One region of the Micrococcus porci genome, then DNA from elsewhere that is predicted to be linked to it. Evidence: predicted binding sites of a transcription regulator. Region 1 holds the regulator's gene; the other holds the start of a gene.

What was found. Region 1 encodes HrcA, which represses chaperone genes, less so after heat shock. Its sites were predicted from a motif close to TTNGCACTCGNNNNNNNCGAGTGCNAA; they were not measured.
Region 2: a site for HrcA is predicted at 1,338-1,364, ahead of groL (chaperonin GroEL). Genes of this name have one in related genera too.

What each region holds. Positions count from the first base shown of each region.
Region 1 is NZ_CP083691.1:1,662,743-1,666,147, forward strand. It holds gene KW076_RS07860 (DUF4870 domain-containing protein) at 1-100, opposite strand, end outside; gene KW076_RS07865 (DUF3097 family protein) at 216-1,073, opposite strand; gene hrcA (heat-inducible transcriptional repressor HrcA) at 1,235-2,248, shown strand; gene dnaJ (molecular chaperone DnaJ) at 2,274-3,405, shown strand, end outside.
Region 2 is NZ_CP083691.1:2,619,318-2,622,722, reverse strand. It holds gene KW076_RS12360 (DUF3263 domain-containing protein) at 1-119, shown strand, start outside; gene KW076_RS12605 (LytR C-terminal domain-containing protein) at 123-1,175, shown strand; gene groL (chaperonin GroEL) at 1,497-3,128, shown strand; gene KW076_RS12345 (DUF4031 domain-containing protein) at 3,210-3,405, opposite strand, start outside.

The DNA.
Region 1 (3,405 bases):
CGCGCAGCCAGGCGGGGGCCTCGTGGGCCGCGCTCCCGCCCGCGGCGCGGCGCGGGGTCGCGGTCTCGCCGGCGGGGGTGGTGCTGGGGGTGGTGGCCACGGTGCTCCTCTGTCGTCCTGCCGCCCGGTGCCGCGGGCGTCGTCCGGGGCGGGGCCTGCCCCAGTGTAGACGCAGGGGGTGGAGACGGGGTGGCGGCCCCGCCGGGGCCGGCGGGTCAGGCCCCCGGGGCGGTGAGGAAGTCGATCAGCTCCTCCACCCGGCCCAGCAGGGCGGGCTCGAGATCGGCGTAGGTCCGCACGTGGGAGAGCAGCCGCTTCCAGCCCAGGCCCGTGGCCTCTTTGGTGCCCGCGGGCCAGCCGAGGCCGCGGAGGACGCCGGTCTTCCAGTCCTGGCCGCGGGGCACCACCGGCCAGGCGTCGATGCCGAGCACGGCGGGCTTGATGACCTGCCACACGTCCACGTACGGGTGGCCCAGGATCAGGACGTTGCCGGCGGCGCCGGGCACGGCCATGGCCTCGGCGGCGAGGCGCTCCTCCTTCGAGCCGGCGACGAGGTGGTCGACGAGGATCCCGAGGCGGCGGCCCGGGCCGGGGGCGAAGTCGCGGATCGCCCCGGGGAGGTCGTCGACGCCGTGGAGGGGTTCCACCACGATCCCCTCGAGGCGCAGGTCCTCGCCCCAGACCTTCTCCACGAGCTCGGCGTCGTGCACGCCCTCCACCCAGATCCGCGACGCGCGGGCGGTCCGGGCGCGCGCGCCCTCGACCCGCCGGGAGCCGGAGGCGGTGCGGGCGGCGGCCGCCGGGGCGGCCGACCGCGGGGGCACGAGCACGACGGGGGAGCCGTCGACCCAGAAGCCCGGGCCGAGGGGGAAGCCGCGGCGGACGCCCCGTCGGTCCTCGAGGACGACCACGTGGGTGCCGCCGGAGCGCTCCACGCGCACCACGGCCCCGACGAATCCGCTGGCCACGTCCTCGACCACCGTCCCCGGGGTGGCGGGCGCCTCCCCGGCGGTGCGTCCGGCGGGGCGGGCGAGGTCCTCGTGGGCCCCCGGGCCCCAGCTGCTCCAGTCCATGCGGGCCACCCTAGCGAGGTGCCCGGCTCCGCCGGAGGCGGAATCGGGGCGCGCGGTCCGGGCGGCGCGTCCCGCCGATGGCTAGCATTGGCACTTGGCGCCGGTGAGTGCCAGCGCGGGGCCCGGGGTCCCGCTCGTCGTCGTGAGGAGAGGAGCGCACCGTGACCGAGCAGCCCCGCCGTCTCCAGGTGCTGCAGGCGATCGTGGAGGACTACGTGTCCCTGCGCGAGCCGGTGGGCTCCAAGGCGCTCGTCGAGCGCCACGCCCTGGGCGTCTCCTCCGCCACGGTGCGCAACGACATGGCGGCCCTCGAGGAGGAGGGGCTGATCGTGGCCCCGCACACCTCCGCCGGACGCGTCCCCACGGACAAGGGCTACCGGGTCTTCGTGGACCGCATCTCCGAGGTCAAGCCGCTCTCCGCGGCCGAGCGCCGCGCCGTGCGCACCCTGCTGGACTCCGAGGCGGACACCGAGTCCATGATGGAGGCCACCGTCCGGCTCCTCGCCCAGCTCACCCGACAGGTGGCCGTGGTCCAGTTCCCCCACGAGGACGGCTCCACGGTCCGCCATCTGGACCTGGTCGCGCTCACCCCCGAGCGCGTCCTCGTGGTGCTGATCCTCTCCACGGGGCGGATCGAGCAGCGCACGGTGGCACTGGCCCGGCCGGTGCAGGACGAGGACCTCGCGGCCCTGCGCGCGGTCCTGCTGCCCGTCATCGAGGGCCTGGGACCGGCGCAGGCGGCGGCCGTCCTGGACACCCCGCTCGAGGGGCTGCCCCCGGCCCGACGCGCGGCCGCGGTCGACGTCGTCGGGGCGGTTCGCGGTCTGCTCGAGGCCGAGCGGCAGGACCGCATCGTGCTCGCCGGCACCGCCAACCTGGCGCGCAGCACGGACGACTTCCACTCGTCCATCGGCCCCATCCTCGAGGCGCTGGAGGAGCAGGTCGTGCTGCTGCGCCTGCTCACCGAGATGGGGCAGGACGCCCACGGCGTCTCCGTCCGGATCGGCGCCGAGAACGGGGCGTCGCTGGCGGACACGTCCGTCGTCGCCGCCGCCTACGGCCCGGGCGCCGTCGCCAAGGTCGGCGTCATCGGGCCCACCCGCATGGACTACCCCGGGACCATGGCCGCCGTGCGCGCGATCGCCCGGTACCTGTCCCGCATCCTGACCACCTGAACCTGACCCCACCGGAGGAAGACCCATGGCCGACCACTACGCCACGCTCGGCGTCAGCCGCGACGCGTCCGCAGAGGAGATCAAGCGTGCGTACCGCAAGCTCGCGCGTCAGCACCACCCGGACGTGAACCCCTCGGAGGAGGCCGCGGAGGAGTTCAAGCGCATCTCCCACGCCTACGAGGTGCTCTCCGACGAGGACAAGCGCCGCGTCTACGACCAGACCGGCAACGAGAACGGCACCGCCGGAGGCTTCGGGGGCGGAGGGTTCGGCGGCGCGGGCTTCGGCGGGTTCGCGGACATCTTCGAGACCTTCATGAACGCGGCGGGCACCCCCGGCGGCGGGCGCGGCCCCATGCCCCGCGCCCGGCGTGGCCAGGACGCGCTCGTCACGGCGCGGATCGAGCTGCGGGACGCGGTGTTCGGCGGCGAGGCCACCCTCCAGCTGGACACGGCCGTCACCTGCGAGCGGTGCTCCGGCACCTGCTGCGAGCCGGGGACCCACCCGGAGACCTGCTCGACGTGCCAGGGCCAGGGCATGACCCAGCGCCCGGTGCGCTCCATGCTGGGCACCATCATGGCGGCGGAGACCTGCCCGGTCTGCCGCGGCTTCGGCACCGTCATCCCGCACCCCTGCACGGAGTGCTCCGGCCAGGGCCGCGTGCGCGTGCAGCAGCCCCTCACCATCCGCATCCCCGCCGGCGTGGACGACGGCACCCGCATCCATCTCGCCGGCCGCGGCGAGGCGGGCCCCGGCGGCGGCCCGAACGGCGACCTGTACGTGGAGGTCCAGGTGCGCCCGGACGAGGTGTTCCGCCGCGAGGGCGACCACCTGGCCACCACGGTCACCGTGCCCATGGCCGCGGCCGCGCTCGGCACCTCGGTGACCCTGGAGACCCTCGACGGCCCCCAGGAGGTCGACATCGAGCCGGGCACCCAGTCGGGCCACGTGGAGACCCTGCGCGGCCTCGGTGTCGGCCGACTGCGCGGCGCGGGGCGCGGCGACCTCAAGGTGGACGTCGTCGTCACCACGCCCACGGACGTCACCGACGAGCAGCGCGCCCTGCTGGAGCAGCTGGCCGGCCTGCGCGGCGAGGAGGTCGTCCACGGCGCCCCGCCGCAGTCCAAGGGCATGTTCGCCCGGCTGCGCGAGAACCTGA
Region 2 (3,405 bases), 960 kb from region 1:
TGGCCCGGCAGCCGCTGCTGGTGTCCCGGCTGGCCCGCTCGCGCGGCACGCGCAGCCGCGCGCGGCGGAGGCCGGCTCCCGAGAACTCCGCCCCACCCGCTTCCCCGCAGGAGAGATGACCGATGGCCTACCCCGCCGATCGCTTCGACGACGTCCCCGAGTACACCGACCAGTCCGGCGCACACCGTGAGTCGTTCGCCGCGGCCCCGGCCGCCGCCGGTGCCGCCGGCGCCACCGCCGCCGGTACCGAGGCGGCTGCCGGCGGCGGCATCCTGAAGTGGCTCCTGGCGGCCGCCGCCGCCGTCCTGCTCGTCGGCCTGTTCCTGGGCCTGGTGCTCCCGCGCCTGAACGGCGGGGACGACAAGCCCGTCGCCGGCGCCGCGTCGTCGTCCTCCTCCTCCGAGCCCGCCGCCGACGCCTCCTCGTCCTCGTCGGACGCGCCGAGCTCCGACGCCTCGTCCTCCGCCGGCCCCGACTCCGCCGCCCCGGCGGCCCCGTCGTCCGACGCGGGCGCCGAGTCCGCCGCGGCCCCCTCCTCCGACGCGGCCGTCGAGTCCCGCGCCGCCGCCGAGTCCTCCCAGGCTGCCGCGGAGTCCTCCCAGGCCGCCGCGGACGCGCAGCGCTCCCGCGACGACGCCGCCCGCGCCGCCTCCGAGTCCGCGCAGGCCGCGGCCGACGCCTCCTCCGCCGACGCCGCCGCCCGTGAGCGTGCCGCGTCCGAGTCGGCGCAGGCCGCCGCGGACGCCTCCCGCGCCGCCGAGGCGTCCCGTTCGGCCGAGGCCTCCCGCTCTGCGGAGGCGTCCCGGTCGGCGGAGGCGTCCCGTTCTGCGGAGGCGTCCCGGTCGGCGGAGGCGTCCCGTTCGGCCGCGGCCTCCCGGTCCGCTGCGGCCCAGGAGTCCGCGGATCGGGCCGTGAAGTCCACCCCGGTGAACGTCTACAACGCCACCCGCAGGAACGGCCTGGCCGCCTCCTACGCCGACCGTCTCACGGGCGCGGGCTACACCCGCGTCACCGCGGACAACTGGCCGGGCTTCCGCGTCACCTCGAACACGGTGATGTACAACGGCGCGGACAAGCGGGCGGCCGCCGAGGCCGTCGGCCGTGAGCTGGGCATGCCGGTGCAGCAGGTGCCGAACCTGCAGGTGCCGGGCATCGCCGTCGTCGTCGTGCGCTGACCCACGCAGGCGGCCGGTGCGCTGACGCGCGCAGGCCGTCCCGGGCCCCCGCCCGCGCTCCGGAAGGAGGCGCGGACGGGGGCCCTTTTCGCCCCCTGCGGAACGGCGTCGCAGGGCGCCCGCGGGCTTTGCACTCTCCGGTGGTGAGTGCTCATAATGGGGCTAGCACTCCCGCGGTGCGACTGCCAGCAGTACCCGGCCGGCGGCCGCCCGAGGTGGAGGACCTGCTCCATCGGTGAGGCCCCGGTCCGGGGCCGTCCGTCGCGGGCACCGCTGCGGGTCAGGCACGAATCGAAGCACCCGTCCAGAAAGGACTGCATCATGGCCAAGACCATCGCATTCGACGAAGAGGCCCGCCGTGGCCTGGAGAAGGGTCTGAACACCCTCGCCGACGCCGTCAAGGTGACCCTCGGCCCGCGCGGCCGCAACGTCGTCCTGGAGAAGAAGTGGGGCGCCCCCACCATCACCAACGACGGCGTCTCCATCGCCAAGGAGATCGAGCTCGAGGATCCGTACGAGAAGATCGGCGCGGAGCTCGTCAAGGAGGTCGCCAAGAAGACCGACGACGTGGCCGGCGACGGCACCACCACCGCCACCGTGCTGGCCCAGGCCCTGGTCCGCGAGGGCCTGCGCAACGTGGCCGCCGGCGCGGACCCGATCTCCCTGAAGCGCGGCATCGAGAAGGCCGTCGAGGCCGTCACCTCCGAGCTCCTCTCCGCCGCCCGCGAGATCGAGACCAAGGACCAGATCGCCGCCACCGCGTCGATCTCCGCCGCCGACGCCCAGATCGGCTCCCTCATCGCCGAGGCCCTGGACAAGGTCGGCAAGGAGGGCGTCATCACCGTCGAGGAGTCCAACACCTTCGGCCTGGAGCTCGAGCTCACCGAGGGCATGCGCTTCGACAAGGGCTACATCTCCGGCTACTTCGTGACCGACGCGGACCGCCAGGAGGCCGTCCTCGAGGATCCGTACATCCTGATCGTGAACTCCAAGATCTCCACCGTGAAGGACATGGTGGCGATCCTGGAGAAGGTCATGCAGTCCGGCAAGCCGCTGCTGATCATCGCCGAGGACGTCGAGGGCGAGGCCCTGGCCACCCTCGTGGTCAACAAGATCCGCGGCACCTTCAAGTCCGTGGCCGTGAAGGCCCCGGGCTTCGGCGACCGCCGCAAGGCCATGCTGGCCGACATCGCCATCCTCACCGGCGGCCAGGTCATCTCCTCCGAGGTGGGCCTGTCCCTGGAGAACGCCTCCCTCGACCTGCTGGGCACCGCCCGCAAGGTGGTCATCACCAAGGACGAGACCACCATCGTCGAGGGCGCCGGCGACGCCGACCAGATCGCCGGCCGCGTGGCCCAGATCCGCTCCGAGATCGCGAACACCGACTCGGACTACGACCGCGAGAAGCTGCAGGAGCGCCTCGCCAAGCTGGCCGGCGGCGTCGCCGTCATCAAGGCCGGCGCGGCCACCGAGGTGGAGCTCAAGGAGCGCAAGCACCGCATCGAGGACGCCGTGCGCAACGCGAAGGCGGCTGTGGAGGAGGGCATCGTCGCCGGCGGCGGCGTGGCCCTGATCCAGGCGGGCGCCAAGGCCTTCGAGGGCCTGCAGCTCGAGGGCGACGAGGCCACCGGCGCGAACATCGTGAAGGTCGCCATCGAGGCCCCGCTGAAGCAGATCGCCTTCAACGCCGGCCTGGAGCCGGGCGTGGTCGCCGACAAGGTGAAGTCCCTGGAGTCCGGCCACGGCCTGAACGCCGCCACCGGCGAGTACGTGGACCTCATGGCCGCGGGCATCAACGACCCGGTGAAGGTGACCCGCTCCGCGCTGCAGAACGCCGCGTCCATCGCGGGCCTGTTCCTCACCACGGAGGCCGTCGTGGCGGACAAGCCGGAGAAGGCCGCCGCAGGCGCCGAGGGCATGGACCCGATGGGCGGCATGGGCGGCATGATGTGACCACCCGCTGACGCCCAGCGTTTTCGCTGAGGAGAACGTCGCTACCATCCCGGTCTACCGGGACGGTAGCGACGTTTTCTTTCACGAAAGTGCTGGCCGGTGGGCGGCGAGCTCGCGCTCCAGGTTGGCGCGGGCGGGGTCCTCCCAGCGGGCGCGGCCGGCGGCGGTGGCGTAGAGCCGGTCCGCCCCCAGGAGCCCCTCCAGCACGGCGGCGCGGCCCGTCCGCCAGGCCTCGTCCGGGACGTGGGCGAAGTCGGCGCGCACCAGGTCGACGTAG